Regions from separate parts of the Paenibacillus sp. LS-5 genome, predicted to be linked through region 1. Evidence: riboswitches for the same ligand, from Rfam matches in the RefSeq annotation. Region 1 holds a riboswitch; each other region holds the start of a gene.
The links. Region 1 has a riboswitch for cyclic di-AMP ahead of AC0MA3_RS20570 (hypothetical protein). Riboswitches for the same ligand answer to the same signal wherever they lie in the genome.
Positions count from the first base shown of each region.

Region 2: linked by a shared signal. The riboswitch ahead of AC0MA3_RS25365 (C40 family peptidase) and the one ahead of AC0MA3_RS20570 (hypothetical protein) in region 1 are both predicted to bind cyclic di-AMP.
Region 3: linked by a shared signal. The riboswitch ahead of AC0MA3_RS24760 (ubiquitin-like domain-containing protein) and the one ahead of AC0MA3_RS20570 (hypothetical protein) in region 1 are both predicted to bind cyclic di-AMP.

Region 1 covers NZ_JBWAVA010000016.1:46,272-54,001, reverse strand. The annotation lists gene AC0MA3_RS20610 (lipoate--protein ligase family protein) at 1-462, opposite strand, end outside; gene AC0MA3_RS20605 (CHAD domain-containing protein) at 742-1,635, shown strand; gene AC0MA3_RS20600 (thioredoxin family protein) at 1,719-2,060, opposite strand; gene AC0MA3_RS20595 (MerR family transcriptional regulator) at 2,099-2,461, opposite strand; gene AC0MA3_RS20590 (ThuA domain-containing protein) at 2,646-3,281, opposite strand; gene AC0MA3_RS20585 (SDR family NAD(P)-dependent oxidoreductase) at 3,319-4,041, opposite strand; gene ytxJ (bacillithiol system redox-active protein YtxJ) at 4,268-4,594, shown strand; gene AC0MA3_RS20575 (glutaredoxin family protein) at 4,591-4,830, shown strand; cyclic di-AMP (ydaO/yuaA leader) riboswitch at 5,137-5,306, shown strand; gene AC0MA3_RS20570 (hypothetical protein) at 5,476-5,919, shown strand; gene AC0MA3_RS20565 (hypothetical protein) at 5,998-6,213, opposite strand; gene AC0MA3_RS20560 (hypothetical protein) at 6,292-6,489, opposite strand; gene AC0MA3_RS20555 (ABC transporter permease) at 6,524-7,730, opposite strand, start outside.
Region 2 covers NZ_JBWAVA010000028.1:15,058-22,787, reverse strand. The annotation lists gene AC0MA3_RS25385 (AbrB/MazE/SpoVT family DNA-binding domain-containing protein) at 1-323, shown strand, start outside; gene AC0MA3_RS25380 (YwhD family protein) at 445-951, opposite strand; gene AC0MA3_RS25375 (M1 family metallopeptidase) at 1,122-3,068, shown strand; gene AC0MA3_RS25370 (hypothetical protein) at 3,080-3,910, shown strand; cyclic di-AMP (ydaO/yuaA leader) riboswitch at 4,132-4,270, shown strand; gene AC0MA3_RS25365 (C40 family peptidase) at 4,328-4,756, shown strand; cyclic di-AMP (ydaO/yuaA leader) riboswitch at 5,146-5,288, shown strand; gene AC0MA3_RS25360 (C40 family peptidase) at 5,294-5,785, shown strand; gene AC0MA3_RS25355 (GNAT family N-acetyltransferase) at 6,014-6,499, shown strand; gene AC0MA3_RS25350 (c-type cytochrome) at 6,595-6,951, shown strand; gene AC0MA3_RS25345 (4a-hydroxytetrahydrobiopterin dehydratase) at 7,084-7,371, opposite strand; gene AC0MA3_RS25340 (hypothetical protein) at 7,604-7,730, opposite strand, start outside.
Region 3 covers NZ_JBWAVA010000025.1:43,953-51,682, reverse strand. The annotation lists gene AC0MA3_RS24775 (AbrB/MazE/SpoVT family DNA-binding domain-containing protein) at 1-79, opposite strand, end outside; gene AC0MA3_RS24770 (HD domain-containing protein) at 386-1,669, shown strand; gene AC0MA3_RS24765 (TatD family hydrolase) at 1,724-2,494, shown strand; cyclic di-AMP (ydaO/yuaA leader) riboswitch at 2,693-2,921, shown strand; gene AC0MA3_RS24760 (ubiquitin-like domain-containing protein) at 3,213-4,373, shown strand; gene rnmV (ribonuclease M5) at 4,539-5,090, shown strand; gene rsmA (16S rRNA (adenine(1518)-N(6)/adenine(1519)-N(6))-dimethyltransferase RsmA) at 5,087-5,971, shown strand; gene yabG (sporulation peptidase YabG) at 6,074-6,976, shown strand; gene veg (biofilm formation stimulator Veg) at 7,224-7,499, shown strand; gene AC0MA3_RS24735 (small, acid-soluble spore protein, alpha/beta type) at 7,626-7,730, shown strand, end outside.

The DNA.
Region 1 (7,730 bases):
GCCAAGTGCCACTCCGCCTGGATGGCTCCAGAGATGAACAGACGGCGGAACGAGGCCTGCCCCCACATCCCGGCAGAGCGTCTCCTCGAACGCAAACGGGAGCAGCATATCACCGGCAACCGCCTCAGCCGTCGCCTGCATCGCCTTAGATTCTTCTGCATCTGCTATCCTTCCGGATGCTGCGATATCCGGCGATGCTTCCCCTCCCGCCAAGTGCTCAAAGAGTGCCATAACCGGCGGAAGTAAACCCTCCGCTGCTTGTCCGGAAGATGGCTCCTGCAACGGCACTGGACCCTGATCTTGCTTCTGAACTTGTCCGGGCTGAGACTTACGGGACTGCTCTTGCCCAAGTGCTTGCTCCTCCACTTGTCCTTGTTCCTCTACTTGTCCAATTGCTTGCTCCTCCACTCGCCCTTGCTCCTCTACTTGTCCATGCGCTTGCTTGTTGTATTCCCCGCTCATTCATAATCCCTCCGCTGACCATCGCTTTGCTCTTTTGCATAATTACAACATCTACGTACACTGGCTTCCTGCAGGCTGCCGTCGAACCATCCGTTTTCCTGTACCTTTTTATGATACTGGCAATATTCCCATTGTAACCGATCTGAAGTGCAGGAGCGAAACTATGGGCTGCAGCCTGAATTTGAAAAAGCAGGATGATAGCGTTATCCTTAGGATATAGAAGAACAATCGTCCCGCACCAAGCTCATGCTACACACAACCCTTAAGGAGTGAAGCCGCATGACTGACCTGCTAACAGTGAAGGACCGGCCCATCAGTAAAGCCAGGCAATGGGAGCTGGCATTGAACAAGCTGTATATCAATTTCCGTGACTATAGCAAAGATGCACTGAAGAAGTTCGATGATGAAGATATCCATCAGGCCAGAGTGAACTGCCGCAAACTGCTGACGCTATTGTCCATTCTGGACCCGGAGCATCGGGTTACAGAGAATCTGTACAGCACCTTCAAGAAATCGCAAAAAAGGCTAGGCAAGGTTAGAGACGCCGACGTGCTGATTGAATCCTTCAAGGATAGACGGAAGCAGGCTAAGGAAGCCGGAGCAACCAAAACAGCCAAGCTGCTCAAGGCAGTGATCCTGTACCAGAAGACTGAACGTAAGAAATACCGCAAGAAGCTGGCCCGAACACTGCCCAAGCTGAGCGGCATAACACTGGACGCCGAGTGGGAGGCATTCCTTAGCAGCGATCTTGAAGCACTGGCGGCCAAAAGAGATCCGAATGTCGTCATGCGTGAGCTTGAGGTCGCTTTCGAGCAGAAGAAAAAAACCTGCAAAACCTTGTTTAAGGGTCCTGAGGCCGAATCCAAGGAGGCTTTCGATGCGCTGCACGAGCTGCGGATTGCCGCCAAGGAATTGCGTTATACCGCTGATGCGGCTTCCTTTGCGCTTAACCAGAAATTTCACGCCCATGAGGAAATCTACAAAGAAATCCAGGAGCAACTTGGCGCTATCAACGATAAACGGGGATGGCTGGAAGTGATCCAATCCATTGGCCGTGATGAGCTGAAGGTTGGCCGTAAAGTATGGACTGAATTCACGGACAACCTGAGTGCTGAAGTGCTCGAAGCGCTGCATCATAATGAAGTAGTGCCGTTTCCGTTGAACTCGAAATAACTGCTCTTCCTTGCATTCATAATCCCGTCCCCTATCAAAAAGGCAGGAAGCCATGTATCATACAGCTTCCTGCCTTTCCTTATTTATCGTCTATTCGCATTCGCTGCGGTAAATTTGTCCAGCACACCCTGATAGGCCGATTTCGGGCGCAGTCCTACCAACTTTTCCATAGGCTGCCCGCCGTTATATACGATCACAGTTGGCAGGCCCATAACTCCCGCCTCTGCAGCCAGCTCGGGCAATTCATCGCAATCCACTTTGAGAATCGTGATATTGCCGCCATATTCCTCATCCAGCTCCTCCAGGATCGGCAAAAGACCCCGGCATGGTGCGCACCACGGCGCTCCGTAATCTACCAGTATGGTTCCGCCTTCCTGAAGTTGTCTCCGCACAGTATCGGCTTGCCCTGCATGAATAATCGTCATTGTTCACTCCTCCTTGTCAGCCTGTGAATCCTTTCAGGTCACTCTGATTCCTGCTGCTCCTGCTGTATGGAAGCCATCCGCTCCTCCAGATTCATCTTGATCTGGTTCAGCTGCAGGAGCTGGCGTTCAATATCTTCCAGCTTGCTGCGGTACAGCGGCATTACTTCTGCACAGAAAGCTTCTTTTTTCTTCAGTACACAATTCAAGAAGCCGGCGATTTCCTCGGTCGACAAGCCCAGATTCAAATACAGTTTGATCGTCTCCACGGTCTCCACGGCCAAGATCGAATACTCGCGGTATCCATTGGCCTGGCGGAGCGGAGTGATCAAGCCCTGGCGTTCATAATATCGCAGAGAACGGATGCTGACACCCGTCCGCGCTGCAAGCTCACCTATTTTCATGGTATGTTCTCCCCGGGGTTCATGAGAAATGGTCTGACCTTAGTATAAACCCTGACACTAGTGTCAGGGTCAAGGCTTTTATTACCGATAAGTCGCCAAACACCCAAAAAGAAAAAACCAACAGAAGCCTCCGCTGGTTTTCACACTATAATTCCCTATGAGTTCCTTTAAGTAAAATCAAGCACTACAGCAACCCTGCCGCCCATAGACCGCCTCTTGTAATCATCTGCCGGAACGGCTCTACCGAAAAGGAAGGAAGATGATGACCCGGCATCAGATAGACTACACGTCCCATCCCGAATTCATGGCACCAGGCAGCCGCATGATTGGCCCCCTCATGGGAATACTCGGCCAGAACCGTTGTTTCAAAATGGGGCTGCATATCAAAATAATACGGCTCGTCCTCGATCACAAAGTCAGTAATGCCCTGCATGATCGCATGCCCCGTAGCCGGAACGGTCATGTGAAGCTCGGTGTAGGCCGGATGATGTGTGAAATGTGCTCCCAGCATCACACCCAGCTCCTGGTTACGCTGCAGTGAAATCCCGTTATGCACCACCAGCAGTCCGCCGCCGTTTGCTACGTAGGAGAGCAAAGCCCCGCTTTGTTCAGGAGCTATTTTGTCGTCAGAAAATTCTGTATACGCTATCACAAGCTTGTAATCCGATAGGCTGACCGAATTCAGCAATGAATAATCTTCCGTAGATTTCACCTCCAGCTTTCCGGCAAACAGCTCCTCGAACACGCGGTCAACACCGGAGAACGGATGATATTTAACCTCTGAATAGCTCCCCAGCGCAAGTGCCTTCCATTCTGACATTTTTCATCCACGCCTTTCTTCTAAGTAAAAGTTGCTGTTACCAGGGCCAAGGGATTCCGTCCAGATCAAGAAAAGCCGGTTCCATGCCCATATGCGCCTTATGCTCCTGCACAATTCCCATGATTTTGCGGGCAGATTCTTCAGGGGTAACAGGAGCGGCCTTATTCTTGTCACAGTTCATACAGGACTGGAGCCAGCCTGGATGGAAGACCATCACCTGGCCGCCCATGACCCGCAAATGGTTGTGCAGCAGAGAAGACTGCATATTAAGCGCCGCCTTGGACATACAATAACCGTACATATTAATCCGCTGATTACGGCCAATGCTGCCAGCTTCGGAGGAGATGTTCACAATCAGTTTGTGCTTGCCCTGCAGCAGGAGCCCCATCAGCGAATTGCTGACCCGAAGAGCGCCAAGCGTATTCACATTATAAATGCGTGCCATCGCGGTGTCATTCATGTCTACCAGCATGGTGGCATCATCCGCACGATCAATAATTCCAGCATTGTTAATAATCATATCCAGATGCCCTGTGCATCCTGCAATGGTTCGTGCTGCACGCTTTACACTGTCACTGCTGCCGACATCCATCGGAACCAGAATTAACTGCCCCTTGTACTTAACTGCGAGTGCTTCCAGTGCTTCCGACTCCTCCATGTACCTCCCTGCAAACACCTTATAGTGATTCTCCAGCAGCCAGCGCACAAGGAAAAACCCGAGTCCCCGGTCAGCACCGGTAACACAAGCGACCTTTTTCATGGAATGGGTCACTCCCTTTTATTTGACATCAGTATACAGAAATCGCCAATTCCCTTCCACCTTAGCATGACAATTGTCATTTTACAACGTCCTCTGTTGGACTATCGGGCTATTCAGGGCCTGCTGAATCTTCTTTTTGATTTAATTTTGAACTATGTTACAATCAGGAATATCATTGCTAGCAACCGAATTGTTAGCAAAATAAACTGCCAGGAGCGTGACCTAAATGTCTATACAACAAATCCACAGTCTTGATGAATTGCATGAATACATTACCCAGCCCGGTAAAAAACTGCTCTTCAAGCACAGCACCACCTGCCCGATCAGCGCCAAGGCGAATGAAGAATTCCAGGCTTATGTCCAGAGCTCCGGCACTACCGCTGCTGTGGTTCATGTGATTGAAGACCGCCCGGTCTCCAACCAGATTGCCGAAGACTTCGGGATCAAGCATGAGTCTCCGCAAATCTTCCTGCTGGAAGATGGTGAGGTCCGCTGGAACACCTCCCACTGGAAAATCACCCGCGATGCCCTCAAGGAAGCTGTGAGCCAATGAGCCAGCCTGTGATCATTTATTCTACAGCCAACTGCAGTGACTGCAATCAGGTGAAGCAGCTGATGAAGGAGCAGGACATTCCTTTTGAAGTACGGGATGTAATGACCAGTACCGTTTATCAGGAAGAGGTTGAGAAGCTGGGCTTCATGGGCGTTCCTGTTACTGTATCTGGAGCACATGTCGTCAAAGGATTCAATCTGCCCGAGCTGAACAAGCTTATTGCAGCAGCCAAATAGATCAGATTCATTGGGCTAATTAGAGCAGCAAGATATCCGGGAGAAGTAGTCTCCCGGATATCTTTTTGTCTGGTGCATGAATGAATCCGCATTCATATCAGCGATTCCAAGCCTTATTATCCCCCAAATATAAAAACTGGCGTGCGAATGAGATAATGAGCCGATAAGTGGCAAGATATATGGTTTTACCTGTTTATTTCCTTTGAACTTTCCGATTTCAATGTGAAATTGACGGAACCACTCCCTTTTTCCCTTTTACAAAGATATTCCTGAAAGAGTATGATTCGTTTTGAACTTATTCATGGAAACCAATCAACGCTGAATTCCCGTCATACGGGAAACGGGGGAACCACCAGGCCAAAAGCCTACATGGGGTGAATCCAAAGGAGACTGCAGAGATGCGGCCTCACAAGGCAGGGCGACTCTCACCGCCCGAATCCGACAGCTAACCCCGTAAGCGTATAGAGAGAGAACTTGATCCGCCACGCTTTTGCGCCAGGTTTATTTGAACCTGTACGGAAGCCGCAGCAGAGGTCCTCCTCTGCTGCGGCTTTTTTGCGCAACATATTTGGGGAACGGGGCTTCGCCGGGGGAGCGGCTGGAAGCTGGGCGAACTGGTGTATCTAATCCGAGGAGGAAACTGGAATGGAATCGCGCACGGCGGCTTCCGCATCCGAATTTGCGGAATATGTTGAAAAGTACAGCGAAAATATCCTTACGCTCTGCAGTCTGCTGCTGGGACAGGGTTCTGAAGCGGAGACGGCTGCCGTGAAGAGCTTCACGGAGCTGTATGTGCCTTATCTGCGAAAAGGCTGCGGCCCGCAGAGCTTCTCCATTCTGGCCTACCGCGCATGCATCCGGTATTGCTCCCGGATTGCACAAGACCGCAAAGCCTGCCTTGCAGCCTGCCTGCCCTGGGAGGATCAGGTTGTGCATGCGCTCCGGTATGGCATGCGGCTCTCCTTAACGGAAATCAGTGAGATCCTCATGAAGAGCCTGCCTGAGCTTAAGGCGCAGCTCCGGCAAATGCGTGAACTGCTGGCGGCACATGAAGCTACACTGCCCACATCAAATTTATCTGCCGGATAAGATCGAATAGCATGCAGCATAGTGAATAGATATCATTCAAAAAAGCCGCGGCAACCTACCGCGGCTTCTGATTCGTTCTTATTCTTTTTTGCCCTTTTTGCTTCTTTTGTCTTTTGCACCATTGCCGCCCTTGGCAAATCTCAGGAATGCCATGCAGCATCCTAATAATCCTACACCAAGCAATAACGTCTGCAGCGCACCCAGCCAGGTTGAGCCTTCTGAATGAATTAGACTACTGATGATAATCAGCAGAATCGAAGCCGCAACCAGTAAGGGCGTTTGTCTTTTTTTCATCAACATTACCACTCCTTACTTACTAAGGTACACTATACAGCATGATTTCGCCAGATGAACGGATAACGGATGTCTGGCTTATTTCGCGTCTTTAAAGCCCTTGTTCTTAGCAAACGTCCAGATGGACAGCAGCATTATAGCTATCCCAGCTCCCGCCATTACTCCCTGTACAAAATCGCGCAGATTCGATCCGTCGGAAGAAATCAGCAAACTTCCGGAATTGAGCAGCATACCTGCAAACATCAATAACGCGAATGATTGTTTCTTTTTATCCATCCTGAACTCTCCTCACACAGTTAGTGGGTTCCACTCAAATCTTGTAAGCCTTCATCGCTTTTCTGATCTCCTTGATGCTTGGGCGTTTGCCGTACATCAGAACGCCTGTGCGGTAGATCTTGGCGGCGAGCCAGCCCAGTCCGAAGGTGGTCACGAGCAAGATGATGAGTGATACGGCAATCTCCCAGAACGCTACTTCCCCTATACCGATGCGCAGCAGCATGCTGAGCGGTGAGGTGATGGGCACAAAGCTCGCCACTTTGATAAGCATAGTATTAGGAGCTGAGATGCTAAACAACGGAATGTAGAAGGCCAAAAAGGTACACATCATTACCGGCATCACGGCCTGGCCCAGATCCTCCGTGCGGCTCACAATGGAGCCTACAGCAGCATACATCAGTGCATACAGGAAGAATCCAAGAATATACAGGATAAAACCGTATACCAGGATGCCATAATTCAATTGTCCAAGATCCAGGTCAAAATCAGTCAATATGCTGGCGTTATGCGGAAGCATCAGATTGATGGCGATACTTGCCGAGATAATAGCAATCTGCATCAGGCCGACCAGGAAGATCCCGATCACCTTGCCGAACATTTGCGTGAGCGGCGAAGCGCTGGTAATCAGAATTTCCATGATGCGGGAGCTTTTCTCTGAGGTTACTTCTGCCGAAATCATATTTCCAGTCATGGTAATCGACATAAAGAAGAGGATCAGAAGCACATAGACGATAACATAATTGATAGCTGGCTTCGATTTATCTGCTGCCGCCCCACCGTCTGTTCCATCCGTACTAAGCTGCTGGGTGCCGATGGACACCGGCGCGAACATCGCCGCTACCTGTTCCTGAGTCAGCTTATCACCGGCGATCAGCTGTGTATTGATCTGCTGCAGTGCACTCTGAAGGTAAGTCTGCACATCTCCATCCAGTTCCCCGTCCTTGCTGTGATAGGTGACTGGAGGCACGCCTTCCCCGCCTTTGGCATCAAAGGTAAGGTAGCCTTCGATGGTGTTGTCATCAATTCCCTTCTTCAGGGCAGCATCATCCGCCGAGGTAAAGGCCGTGAAAGCCACGGTGCCCTTATCTTTATCTTTATTTTTATCTGCATCCGCATCCGGATTCACAGGCGGCGCATATGCCAGCAAGAGCTCAGCGGTACGGTTCCCCTGTTCAGCCACAACACCGATCTGTGTGTTCTTGGCCCCATCATCCCCTTGGAATACCTTGATGAGATATGGC
Region 2 (7,730 bases), on a different contig from region 1:
CAACGGAATGCACGTTCTGCAGAAGTCTTGATCATGTGACCTATTACAAAGATCAGTTCATTTGCAACAACTGTCTGAAAGAGCTCAGTAATCCGGATCGGACAGCTGATGACAACGTTCAGCCGCAAAGCCCTGCAGACAGGAATCTAGAACCTGCCCGCGGGGGGCGGCGGACAAAGACCGAGGAAATGAGCCAGCGCCTAGAGAAGGCTATAGAGGATCACCCCTATGCCAATCAGAAAGAGCTTGCGGAGGTGCTTGGCATCAGCCAAGCCCGGGTTAGCCAGCTCAAGCGCAAGCTCAACCTGCTCAGCGGAACATAGGATAAAGCTCTACCCGACATCCTGAACTTCATACACAATACAAACAGCCAGGTCTCCTGAATTAGGAGGCCTGGCTGTTTAGTGTGCGAATGATCTGTCCTCGCTAGATACATATGGAACATTACTCTGACAATGCAGCTTTGAGCTCTTCAGCCGATGCATTCCACCACTCTGAGTTGTGGGTAATCAGGAGTGATTTCAAGGCTGCTTTGTCCGCTGCTCCAAGCCCCTCAAGAATTACTCTGCGCTTCAAGGCGGAATCCAGCTTGTTCACATGATCGGCAAGAATCTTCCAGCCCCTGCGTGCTTCGGTGTCAATCCACATCTCGCAGGCGGTAATCCCGCCATAAGACTGGCCTTCCGGGGTGCGGTCCACAGCCACCCATACCACCCATACCTGTCTTCCGTCCGGTACATCCTCACGGTTCGGACTGAATTTAATTCCCTTCTCCACTTTGCTCTTGGCATGCATGGCACCGATATCGATAACGGCCTCACCGCCGTCAATAATAACCGGCGATACATTGTTCAAATCGATGGAGCCTGCTCCAAAGCCTTTATGCTTGCTCTTGGCGTTCACGATATTCAGAGCCATCGGTTTTTTACCCTCTGGTTGGTTGTTATCCACAAGTGCACATCCTTCCCTTTCACTAATAATTTAATTTTAGCTAATAATGCGCCGAATGCAAACATATACATCCCGTAGATGCTTGTCACGGGAGGAATCACAGTATGAAGCCACTGTCATTTAGGTACACCCTCATCATTGCAGCTCTGGCCGCCTTCACTCTTACAGGAATGGGAATCCGAGCTTTTTCAGGGCATAACTCTGCTGTCCTGACAGCTGCCGCACCAAAAGAGGCCAAGTCCCCTATAGCTGCACAGATCAAAGCTCCGCAGCCCGTTCTCCCGGAGAGTAAGCCGCTCCCCGTCTCGGAAGCTCTTAGCAAACGGGTAACCGAATATCATATTGACGCGCAGCTAATCCCCTCTGCAGGGGCATTAAGGGCTTCCGAGACAGTTACCTGGACACATCCCGGTCAAAAACCGGTACAAGACCTCTACTTTCACCTTTATCCAAACGCCTTTGCCTCTAAAGATACTACCTTTATGAAAGAATCCGGAGGTACACTGCGCGGGGATACAATGCCAGCGAACGGATACGGCAGTATGACCCTGACCGATCTGCGGACTTCTAACGGTGTCTCGCTCATGCAGCGTCTGCAGTATGTCCAGCCTGACGACGGCAATATGAATGACAGGACACTGGTCAAGGTGCATCTTCCTGTACCCGTGAACGGGGGAGAAAGCGTTACGCTCAGGCTGAAGTATGAAGTCAAACTGCCAAAAATCTTCGCCCGAATGGGAATATCAGGTAATTTTGTAATGGCCGGACAATGGTTTCCCAAACTTAGCGTGTATGAGCCAGCCGGCACCCGCGGGGCGAAGCAGGAAGGATGGAATCTGCACCAGTATCACGGCACCTCCGAGTTCTACAGCGACTTCGGGATATACAGTATCACTCTTTCCGTACCCGCCAATTACACTGTCGCAGCAACCGGATTTCCGGTGAAGACCGCCAAGCTGAAACAGGATCAGAAGATTTATCAGTTCTACGCTGATGATGTCCATGATTTTGCCTGGGCTGCCTCTCCCGACTTTGTGGTTGCAGAGGAAGCCTTCTCGGCACCCGGAGTGCCCGGGGTAAGGATTAAGCTCTATCTGGACCCGGTGCACAAAGATTTGAAGGAGCGGTACTTCCAGGCAGCCAAAGCTGCTCTAAGTGCCTTCAGCAAATGGTACGGTTCTTATCCTTACTCGACACTATCCATCGTTGTTCCGCCAAAGGCTGGGAATGGCGCAGGCGGGATGGAATATCCCACACTCATCACCGCCTTCGGCGCAGCCGAGGATGCCCCGGGCACCCAGCTTGAGCGTACTGTTATCCATGAAATCGGGCATCAGTTTTTTTATGGCATGATCGCCAGCAATGAATTTGAGGAGGCCTGGCTGGATGAGAGCTTCACCTCATATGCAGAAGATCGGCTGATGGAACAGGAATATGGCGTAGCACCCAACTTAGCGCTTCAGTCTAGTCTGGTTACCTCATCACAGCCGCTCAATCTGGAGACCTGGAAATATACAGGTGATGATGCTTATACACGCAACGTATACATCCGGGGCAAACTGGTGCTCAAAGATATTGAACAGCAAGTTGGCACCAAAACCATGGATGCCATCATGGCTGCCTATGCCCGCAAATACCGATTCCAGCACCCTTCCACTGCCGATTTTCAAAAGATCGTAGAAAAAGTGACCAAAAAATCATGGCAAGCCTACTTTGATCAATATGTATACAGTGGTGGTGCTCCTGATTTTGCTGTAGATGACATTATCAATACCGTTCACAAAAAAGGGACCGGCACAGAAAATCTCCGTTATGATTCATCGGTCACCGTGAGCAACAAGAGCAGCCAGTACGAAGAGGTGCCTGTGAAGTTCACCTTTTCGGATGGATATACCGTTCAAAGATATTGGAATGCAAAAGACAAGAAAACTACGTTTCAACTCTCCTACAAAGCGCCGCTGGTATCGGCAGAGATTGATCCCGGGCACTCCATCCTGCTGGAGAGTAGGCATCTGAATAATTTCAGACTGGCAGAACTGGAACCCGACACGCTCTCTCGCTGGACGCTTAGCATAACCAACCTGATTGAAAATCTGCTCGGAACTCTTGTCTGGTGAGGTGAAGGATTGTGAAAAGATCGATATCCCGCGGCTGGTACAGCATGAAGGAACAATTCTATATACTGATTCTGTTGTTTATCTACAGGTTGTTTTGGAGTTATTTCATGTACAAGTTTGTTAAAAGCGCAGTGGTTCCGATACTGCTGCGTTACCCTGATCAGGATGCGGGTGGCAGTGCAATGGGCAGGCTTCTGTATTATGTGGAGGGACAGATCGCACTAAGCACACATTCCGGTGTTCAACAATGGCTCTGGATGCTGCTGGGTTTAAGTGCAATAAGGCTCCTGCTATCACCATTCATCCGGGCAGGATTGCTCCATGAGCTTCATCAGGAACGTAAAGGCGAGCGTGGAATGTTCTTTTTTCCGGGTATGCGGCTATATGGGCTTCCGGTGTTGCTGTTCAGTCTTGCAGAATGGGTGCTTACAGCGCTGCCGCTCTACTGGCTTCTTCCCAGAATGTACGATCTGCTGCTTACCGGAATTGTGGATTATAAGCTGCTGCTGAAATTGGTACCCTACATTCTGGTTTGGCTATTATATCTATTCTTCATCCGAAAAATGCTGCTGTACATGCAGTTCGGTTATACAGGTGGTACAGGAACCCTGTCTTCTCTGCTGGTCTGTCTGAAAGTAATCATTCCTTCAGTGGGAGTATCGGCGGTGATGGGAGCAGGGGGATTGGTAATGATGCTTGCTTGTGGCGGGATGTCGATCTTTTGTCCCGGGATGCCGGCACTTCTGCTGAGGCAGTTCTCTCCCCTCCCCACTACACTGTTCAAAATGTGGGGAATCGCCGCACAATACCATCTCTGGTCCAGTAAATCATTTCCACAATAAATACTGCAATTTGCCGGCATAAAAAAAGAGTCACTGCTCCTTGAGGGAGCGGGACTCTTTTTTTGGATTACAAAGTAAATAAGTGTATTTGCAAAACTGTAAATCCTCTGGTACAATGATGCCTGTACTACTAGTAACAAATTTGTAATCTTTAAGACGCAGCACATTCAAACACAATAAACTTACAAGCATTTGCAAATTGTCGACACGTCGCTCTTCTGGTGCATAAAACGCCAAATTCCCTGCACCGGGAAGTGGGGGAACCATATTTTGGGTGAATTGATCTCGCTTTAGAGGGGTCATAGGGGAACCTTCTACCGAATCCTTAAGCTAACCTCGCAGGCCTTGGAAGGAGTACATCTTTTGAGAAGTCAGAATTTTAAGAAAAAATGTACCGCAGCAGCACTTGGACTAGTAATGGTATTCTCCATCGGAGCTGGTAGCGCTTCCGCTGATTCGAAGATGGACAGCGTCATTGCTAAAACTATTGGAACCACCTATAAATTCGGAGGCACCAGCACAAACGGTTTCGATTGCTCCGGCTTCACCTCGTATGTTTTTAAAAGTGTCGGACTTACCCTACCACGCACGTCCAAGGCACAATTCAGCCTGGGAACATCCGTATCACGGAACAACTTGCGTTCAGGCGATCTGGTATTCTTCAATACCTTTGGATCAGGAGTTTCCCATGTCGGCATTTATGTCGGTGGAGGCAAATTCGCACAATCTTCCAGTTCACGCGGTGTAAATATTTCTTCGCTGAGTCAAGCCTACTGGGCCAACCGCTACGTTGGCGCTAAACGAGTGATGAGCACTACAGCTTACAAGACCGTTGCCTACGACTAATTGAAGTTTTTATCCCCTCAAAATCACACCTCTAACAACTAAATGTAACTTATACGAGCCCGGAACTGATTATTGCCGTAATCATTTCCGGGTTTTTCCTTTTCCTTATTCTCCCTTTTACACACTTTTTAGAGCTTTGAAACACCCTTTTTGATAAATATTCCAGATAAATCTTCCATACCTCTAACTTACGGAGTAATAAACAAGCGCAAATTAGGCATTTTTCTCTTAAAAGGCTCAAAAAATATGTATTTATATGCTTTTAGTGATTGCCAACTGCTTCTGTCTTTGTTACAATTATCGCAGTAAGTCGATAGTAACATTTTTGTAATTATTCAAACCTGATTTACAAAGGTTTTGTCATTGTTTGATCCGTAAGCTAATCCTAATCAACAGTCGTGCCGAGTTCCTTAATTATTAAGGAAACGGGGGAACCGATTTTGGGTGAATTGACCTCCTATTCACAGAGGGGTCATAGGGGACCTTCAACCGAACCCTTAAGCTAACCTCGTAGGCATTTGGAAGGGGTATTTACTTTTGAAGAAGAAGCTGGCAGCCGCACTACTCAGTTTTTCCATCATTCTTACCATCGGAGCGGGAAGCGCTTTCGCAGACTCCAAGATGGACCAGGTTATCGACAAAGCCATCGGTACTAAATACGTATCCGGCGGAGTTTCGACTAACGGGTTTGATTGCTCCGGATTTACCATGTATGTGTTTGATAAGATTGGAATCAACCTTCCTCACCAGTCTGGTTCCCAATATCAAATGGGTACTGCCGTATCCCGTGATAACATTAGACCAGGCGATCTTGTATTCTTTAATACAAGCGGCAAAGGAATATCCCATGTCGGCATTTATGTCGGTGAAGGCAAGTTCGCACACGCTTCTTCCAAGCGCGGTGTAACCATCAGCTCGCTGAGTGACAGCTACTACGTCAACCGCTACGTTGGCGCCAAACGAATTATGAGCACAGATGCTTATCAAGCAGTTGCTACTGATTCACAAGATAACGACGATGTACAATAAGGTCTAATATTGTAACTGAACAAGCTCTTTTCCAGGATTTTTGCCGAAATCTTGGAGGGGGCTTGTTTTTTTGTCTCTATAAAAGTTACTTACCCTCCTCGTTATTTGCAAAACATAAAAAACCGCGATTTTTGCTAATTCTAAAAATATATTTTTATGCGTCGAAATGGAATGGTTTTGTATATAATTATGATATAACGTTTCATTCTGAAGGGAGGCGGATAGCGGATGATTAGTTCTTCTGTAACTTTTTACGTTGTCCCCATGGAAGTGAATCACGCTGCAGAAATATGTGAATGGGTATATAAACCTCCATACAACATTTATGGCTGGATGTCCTGGGAGCAAATGCAGGCCTTAGATGTTGAATTCGGTGATCCCCGGCTGCGTAGCGAGCAGTATGTTTCTGTGCTGAATAGCCAAGGTATCCTCTGCGGTTTTGCACAGCTATTCCCGATGGAGGGTGTTGTCCGGCTTGGAATTGGCATGCGGCCTGATCTATGCGGGCAGGGTATGGGTCATCTGTTCATGAATGCGATCGTCAAGGAAGCCCTATCACGTTATCCGGAGCGTGAGATTGATCTGGAGGTGCTTACCTGGAACCAGAGGGCGATTCGCGCTTATCAAAAAAGCGGATTTACTATTACAGATACTTATGAACGCCGGACTCCGACGGGAGATAAGCCATTTTATTGTATGGTCTATAACAAATAGCACAAATCATTCATTTTTTTGTCACAAATGCTATGATAACGCTTTACCTTCTTGTATAATGTAGGAAGCAGCTTACAAGGAGGGGACGGATGCAGATGCAGAAATGGATCATGAGCGGTTTGTTTTTTGCCGCCTGTGCCTTTGCGGTAATCTTAATGTTCACCTTGCCCGGCAAAGCCGAAGTCGCTGAGGAGAACAAACCAACAATGCCCGAAGTACAGATGGATGCGGCGAGCGCCGAGGCTACAGTGAAGGCTAATTGCATCACCTGCCATGGTGACCAGCTCCAGGGCGCTGTCGGCCCTAGTCTCCAGCAGGAAGGCGGCAAGCATGACGCCGGAGAGATTTATACCATTGTCACCAAGGGCCGCGGACAGATGCCTTCTTTCAAGGATAAGCTGGCGCCCGAGGAGATCGCGAATGTAGCGATGTGGCTTGCGGAGAAGAAGTAGTTCTCCTCATTATTACATCACCTCCGTAACACAAAATGCCCGTACAAGGATCATGTAGATCCCGTACAGGGCATTTTTTATATAAGGGATATGAATTTCCAATCTCTAATCTGTCCTGCAAGGGTTGGAGTGTTAACGATTCTTCTCAAAAGCCTCATTAAATTCATGGGCCTGCCGGATATCAAGTGCCGTAAGGCCATCTTCACCCACAGCAGACAGACGCAGGACGACAGTTTTGTAGTCAACTGTAATATGCGGATGATGCTCGAATGCTTCCGAGATAGCTGCTACCTCATCCACAAAAGCAATGCCCTTCATATATTCGTTGAACATGTATTTGCGCACCAGGGTACTCGGCTCCAGCTTCCATCCTTCCAGCTTGCTCGCCTGCTCCCGCAGCTCTTCTTCCGTAAATTGCAATGTTCTTCCTCCCTTACTAGATTAACAACAAAATCCTTATATCTCCTTCACAATGTGTGAGGGTGCCTTAAACAAAACATCCCTCAGCTTATATAAGTCCAAGGGATGCGCCAGGATGAGGGCTATTTTTCGGTTTATTGTATTCGTAAATCCTGGCAAGTAGAACCTAGCTCTATCAATTTTACCACGTGGCACAGGCTACGGGCAAACCGGCTATCGGCGGCTACCTGTTTTAGACCAAAAGGACTGAAGCCAGATCTTCTTCGCCCAGCAAAATATTTATCCGATGTGTTTCCTTATCGTAAATTACAACGCCACTACCAACCTCAATAACCGGTTCATTACCCAAGGCGTAGAAT
Region 3 (7,730 bases), on a different contig from region 1:
GTGTACGGCGCAATTCAATTGGAATAACAACCCGTCCTAGCTCGTCTACTTTTCTAACGATACCTGTTGATTTCATCATTGTAATCGTTGCTCCTCTCAATGTTCAAAAGCGTCATTATTCGACAATGTTCACCGTTTTATGATACTTATAATACCAACCATTCCCAAAACAGTCAACCTTTTTTACTGTCGAGTTCAAGCTGAATTCGAAAAAAACTTTTGTAAGGCTTATAAATAAAGAAAATCTTACGAAAACTGCAATAAAGTAATTTGTCGATTTGTAAATTGAAAAAGTGTCATTATTCGACAAAGTGCGACATTATCTACTATTATAACCTTAATTTCAACTGATTTCTATTCTTATTATCTAAAGGAGTTGAACTTAATGATGCAACCGCTGACAGAAGAAAAGGTTTTTAAAGATCCGGTACACAATTATATTCATGTTCAGGACACGATTATCTGGAGATTGATCAATACCAGCGAATTTCAGCGCTTGCGTCGAATCCGCCAGCTTGGCACCTCCTATCTAACCTTCCACGGGGCTGAACATAGCCGCTTTTCCCACTCTCTTGGAGTTTATGAAATTACACGGCGGATCATCTCCCAGTTTGAACGAAGCGGGTACAAGGATTGGATGCCGGAGGAGAGCCTGCTCACTTTATGTGCTGCACTCCTGCATGATTTGGGACATGGACCGTTCTCCCATTCTATAGAAGAAGCTTTTGAAATGAATCACGAAGACTGGACATGCAGAATTATACAGGAGAACACAGAAGTCACTGCCATACTGCGAGAAGTGAGTGAAGATTTTCCGCGCAAGGTTGCATCTGTGATTGCCAAAACGTATGAGCATGAAATCGTGGTCAACCTGGTGTCGGGTCCTCTGGATGCAGACCGTATGGATTATTTGCTGCGTGATGCCTATTATACGGGGGTGAATTATGGGACAATCGACATTGATCGTATTCTGAGAATGCTGCGTCCTTATAATGGACGGGTTGTCGTAAAGGAATCAGGTATGCATGCCATCGAGGATTATCTGATGTCACGTTACCAGATGTATTGGCAGGTATATTTTCATCCGGTTACACGCAGCTCGGAGATTATTTTGCGCCAGATATTCCGCAGGGCGAAAGAGCTTCTACAGGAGGGGTATAATTTCCGTTTTATGATCAATCCGCTCAGTGATTTATTTGGTGGAGAGATTAATGTGGAACAGTATTTACTGCTGGATGAAGCCTTGGTACAGACTGCATTTATGCAGTGGACTCTGGAATCCGATGAAACATTAGCTGACTTGTGCAGCCGATTTATTCATCGTAAACTGTATAAATATGTAGAAATGGATCACCTAGACTCGGAGACGATTGATGAAATCCGCCTCAGTTTTGCGGGGGCCGGGCTGCATCCTGATTACGATCTGGAGATTGATTATCCGACAGATCTTCCTTATGATGTTTTTCGTCCAGGGGAGGGTTTTGACAGCAAACAAATTTTGCTGCTGGACCGTCATGATAAACTGCGGGAGATCTCTGAGGTATCCGATATAGTCCGTTCGATCAGCGGTATTCACCGCGGCCGGTATCATCTTTATTTTCCGCAGGATAAGCTACAGAATGTGCTTACACAGCTGCCTGTTTCCATTGCTGAGATCTTTGCAAAATAATACAAAAATTTCTGGAATTCATCATAGAAAACAATACTGAAAGGATGATTCAGCATGCGCTTATTCGACACACATACTCATCTGGATGCACCGCAATTCGACGAGGACCGCGAGGAGGTTATTGCACGCGCTTTAGAGGCTGGAGTCAGCAAGATGATTAATATTGGATTTAATCGGGAAACGATTCCAACGACAATGAAATTAGCAGAAACGTATGATTATATTTATGCAGCAGTAGGCTGGCACCCCGTGGACGCGATTGACATGAAGGAGGGGGATATGGACTGGATTGCCTCTCTGTGCAGCCATAAAAAGGTGGTGGCTATCGGAGAAATCGGGCTCGATTATTATTGGGATACTTCCCCCAAAGAAATACAGCAGGAGGTATTCCGCAAACAGATTGGTATGGCACGGGAACTAAAAATGCCTATCTGTATACATAATCGTGATGCGCACGAGGATGTGGTACGGATTTTGAGGGAAGAGAAGGCAAATGAGATTGGCGGTGTCATGCACTCCTTTTCGGGGAGCTGGGAAACGGCTAAAATGTGCCTTGATCTAGGGTTTCATTTGTCCTTTGGTGGACCTGTAACTTTTAAGAATGCCAGAGTGCCGAAAGAGGTGCTTGCGCAGACTCCAATGGACCGGCTTTTGATCGAAACGGACTCTCCATATCTCACGCCCCATCCCTTCCGTGGGAAGCGAAATGAGAGTGCATATGTGAAGCTTGTCGCCGAGGCAGCTGCGGAAATAAAAGGAATTGATTTACAGGAATTAGCTGAAATAACGTATGCGAACGCACTGGAACGATTTGGGATTGTCTGAAAACGGGAGTAAATCCGGTGAAAAAAGAAGTATAGCCGATATATTAAACTTTTTTAATAAAAAAACGGCCGATTATTACAATATTTTAATGATTTTTTTGCGTAAACGTGGTTGAATCGTGCTTTACAACATGCATCAAAACAGGATATCATCTTTTCAGTGAAGTGAGCTGTTGTTACTGTGACAGTCACATTTTCATGGATCGTCTCGCTGAGTCTCCGTATGGAGAACGGGGGAACCAATAATGATCTGCCGCATGTCCGTACATAGGGTACAACACAGAAATGCCGCAGACTTTATTTGATTTCTTCACGTGGTCTTTGGGGTGAATTTGAGGGCAACCGCCGTGAGCGGGTGACCTGAGATAGGGCGTCTCTCTTATGCCCGAACCCGACAGCTAACCCCGTAAGCGCAAGTAAGAGAGGAAACCTCGTGCATAAACATTCCCGCGTATTCTGACACCCGGAGAGCCACGAAAGAGTCCTCTGTGAACTCTTTTTAGGCTTTTTTTGTTTTTTGAATAATGCGAATGTTTCCAGCATACTGTTGTATAACAGATGTCTGGAGTAGCTATGCCGAGCAGGCGATCCATGAGCAGGAAACGCTAAAGCAATGCGGGCGTATCCTGTGCAATCTCAAACCTAGTTTCGTCAGAAGTGATACAGTCACCTTTGCTATACAACTTGGACGACGGGGCTATGTAAGGAGGATGGAGAGAATGGGCGTATTCCAACCAGAAGTATCCCATGATTCGCAATCATCCAGCAGGTCTTTCGCATTACGGTGGAAGCAAGTGAATCCTCGCGTACTTTCACTTGCAGGCGCGGCATCAATCGTTATCGCGCTAGTAATTCTGCTGTACGTACACGGTCAAAGCTTTAAAGAAATAACTTTAGTAATAGATGGAAAGGTACAGACGCTGGAGACGCGGGATACGCTGCTCAGTGATGTGCTGGCAAAAGAACAAATTTCGCTGCAGCCGCAAGATGCATTATCTATTGGCCTTAGTGATGAAATAAAAGACGGCGACCGTGTCGTAATCAACCATGCGCAGGCTTTTAAGCTAACAGCGGATGGAACAACCAAAACGCTCTACACAACCGAAGACACCATCGGTCAGGCGATTGACAAACTGGGCATCAGCCTGGAGAGCTATGACAAGATTTACCCTTCTCTCAACACCGCAGTTTCTGCCGACATGGAAATCAAAATTGTCCGGATTAACAAGCAAGTGGTACAGCGGACAACAAATTTGCCTTTCCGGGTTATTAAAACCGCAGACCCCTCCCTGACAAAGGGAACTGTAAGAGTTGCGCAAGCGGGCAAACCGGGCGTTATGGTCCAGCATATCGAGAAAATCTATCAAGATGGCGAGCTGGCATCTATGCGCATGGTGGGCAAGGAAGTACAGACGGTTACCAAAGACAAAATCATTGCTATTGGTACCAAAGCACTTCCCAAGGCTGCTGTAGCCACTACTGCAACTTCCAATTCAACCACTACCACAAAAACATCTAAAGTCAGCACAAACAGCAACAATGTTGCGAGCAAAGCAGGTATAGATTTTGAGTACAAAAAAATAATCAAAAATGTATCCATGACGGCTTATTCTTCTGAAGAGCCAGGGATTGGTACACGTACGGCCTCCGGCACACGCGTAACGGAAGGTCGGACCATTGCTGTGGATCCAAACGTAATACCTATCGGCTGGTGGGTGTATATTGAGGGTCTTGGGTTTCGCCGTGCAGAGGATACCGGCGGTGCCATTAAAGGCAACAAGGTGGATGTCTACTATGATTCCCTGAGCAATGCCCGTAACTTTGGGCGTAAATCACGTACAATTTATGTGATCGGGCCTGTGAAGCCAGAGCTGAATTAAGCAGCAGTTTTTTGCAAATTAACAGTTAATAAGATATAGTGAGGGTAGCAATTAAGACTGTTACGGAATTTCAGAGCCTACCGCTCATCACTTATACATTCTTTAGCCAATAAGAAGGGGAGCGAATCCTCTTCTTTTTGCGTTGCAGAGTAAGGAGTTTAGAAAATGATCAAGGAATTAATCGTTGTGGAAGGTAAAAGCGATACAGTTGCCATTAAACGAGCTGTAGAGGCGGATACCATTGAAACAGGAGGTTCAGCAGTGGACCGCAAAGTGATCGCAAAGATTGCACTGGCTATGGAACGCAGAGGGGTCATTATTCTAACAGATCCTGATCATGCCGGTGAACGCATCCGGAAGATTGTGTCTTCCAAGGTGCCAGGCTGCAAGCATGCGTTCATACCTGAAAAAGACGCTACCCGTAAAGGTGACATAGGAGTGGAAAACGCTTCTCCGGAGGCCATTCGTCACGCTCTTAAGCATGTTCATACTTCCTTTGAAGGTGCCCCGGCTCTGATTGGGCTCGAGGATCTGATGGCTGCAGGAATGATGGTGCATCCGCAGGCAGCGGAACGGAGAATGGTGCTGGGTAATCTGCTGGGGATTGGATACTGTAACGGTAAGCAGTTGTATAAGCGGCTGGCGATGTTTGGCATAACACGAGAGGAATTTTCAAATGCTCTCGCGCAAATTGATCAGGGAGGCATTACCTCATGAGTGGCAACAATCATATTTCATCGCCGGTACGCACTAAGGAAATCATTCAGCGTTACGGATTCTCCTTTAAAAAAAGCTTGGGTCAGAATTTTCTGATTGACCAGAATATCCTGGACAAAATTGTGGATGCTGCGGGTCTGGATCAGGCAGCCGGTGCACTGGAGATTGGGCCAGGGATTGGCGCTTTGACTGAAAGGCTGGCGCTATCCGCTGGAGCGGTAACGGCAGTTGAGATTGACCGGCGGCTAATCCCGATACTGCGGGATGTCCTCTCCGCTTACCCGCATGTCAAAATCCGGAACGATGACGTGCTGAAGGTGAATTTGCAGGAATTGTTTGCTGAGGATTTTGCGGCTGTGGAAAGAGTGAGTGTGGTCGCCAATCTGCCGTATTACGTAACCACTCCAATCCTCATGAAGCTGCTGGAAGAAAAACTGCCGCTCGATAATATCGTCGTGATGATCCAAAAGGAGGTTGCTGAACGCATGGCAGCCTCACCTGGCGGGAAAGAATATGGTAGCCTTAGTATAGCTGTGCAGTATTATAGTGAACCTGAACTGGTCTGTATGGTGCCACGCACGGTGTTCATTCCACAGCCAAATGTGGAGTCTGCGGTGATCCGTCTTAAAGTGAGGGAGCGTCCGCCGGTAGAGGTTGCTGATGAGAAGCATTTTTTCGAGGTGGTACAAGCTTCTTTTACACAGCGGCGTAAAACCATTGCTAATAATCTCAAAGCCCGGTTTTTTCCGGAAGAGGGACGTGAACGTTTGGAGTCTCTGCTAGCCGAGGCAGGAATCGAACCAAGCCGCCGCGGGGAGACGCTCAGTCTTGAGGAGTACGCCCGGCTAAGCGCCGTGCTGCTTACTGCTGGAATCGGGTAGATAAGAAAAACGACCTTAGGCCTTTCATATCGTTCAAATCAGTACCAATGAAGAACCAACCGGGGACTTTGCCCATACGATGGGGTAGGGGTGGTGTTGGAAATGAATTTAGGAGACTTGGTCGTTCGCAAATCTTACGGTGGCGATGTAACGTTTCGGGTGGAGAATATTGTGCATAACGGGGCAGTTATCAAAGGCACTGAATTCCGCTTGTTGGCGGATGCGCCTTTGGAAGACTTGGTGCAGGTGCCACCTACCGGTATTACCGAGCGGGGACAACAGGCGCAGATTAAGGCTACGGAGTCGCTAACCCGGCTGCGCAAAGACCGGCAGGAGCAGAGTCAGCGGAGCGGAGCGTCTATCTTCGGGGGGAGGCCCCAGTCTCCCCAGGAGCTGGCCTACTTTGAAGTACCGGGTAAGGTGCTTCACCTGGACGGTGATGCACTGTATTTGAAGAAGAGTCTCAGTCTGTACGAGCAGCTGAGGATCCCTGCCGAGGGACATCATATCCATGAGTCCAAGATGGCGGAAACGCTGTACCGGCTGTTGCCGCGTGTACGTCCGGATATAGTAGTCATTACCGGACATGATGGGGTACTCAAGCAGCAGCATACTTATGATCTATACAGCCTTAATAGTTATAAAAATTCTCAAAACTTCGTTGCAGCGATTGGGGTCGCGCGCGAATATGAGCGGAATTTTGACACACTGACGATTGTAGCAGGAGCCTGCCAGTCGCATTTCGAAGCACTGCTCGGCGCAGGTGCCAACTTTGCCAGCTCGCCTGGAAGAATACTGATTCATGCCTTGGATCCAGTCTATATAGCAGCAAAAGCATCCTTTACTTCCATCAGGGAGTCCGTCAGTCTGGGGGATGTGCTGAACAATACGATCAGCGGAAGCCAAGGGATGGGCGGAATCGAGACCCGTGGCAGCTTCCGAATTGGAATGCCCCGCCTGCAGAATCTGTCTACCCTAAAGGTGGCACCTTCGGTGATCATGTAGCTGATACTATGCAAATAGACCCTTCAGAAAGGCCTCGTGCGAGCGGGGCTTTTTTTGGTTATGCTGTTTCTTGCTTTTAAAATCAAAACTCTGATATTACTGCTAACAAGGATTTAATGTCAGCCTTGCTAGATCCCAAAAAAATTCCGTTGACAACGTTTTTGTCATCATCTATAATTGTTTATTTGATTTGACAATCATTACAGAAAGTTGTATAATGGACAAGGAAAGAGGTGGTCGTCAGGCAATGGCTAATAACGCGCTGTTGGAAATTAAACGCAGTCTCGAAGCTCACGTCGGTCATAAGATCACGTTGCGTGCAAACGGTGGCCGTCGTAAAACCGTTGAACGCACCGGTGTCCTGGAAGAAACGTACCCTTCTGTATTTATTGTCAAACTGGATCAGGAGCAGCAAACCTTCAAGCGAGTCTCCTACAGCTACGCCGACATACTTACCGAATCTGTGGAAATCACAGTTTGCGAAGATGATGGGCAGATGCGGATTATGTATATTAAAGCTTAACGATTTATGGCAGTCTCCTGCAGGGAGGCTGTTTTTTGTTATCCATCTGAATGGCCTTCCCGCCTTGGCAGCATACTAAAGCAGCAACAATCTTGTCATCCACCATTTTTAGGAGGGATTTCGGATATGAGCCGTAGAAGGCGGGGAATGATGTCTGAGGAATTGAAGACGGAGCTGGCCAAGGAATTGGGTTTTTACGAGACGGTAGAACGCGATGGTTGGGGTGGAATC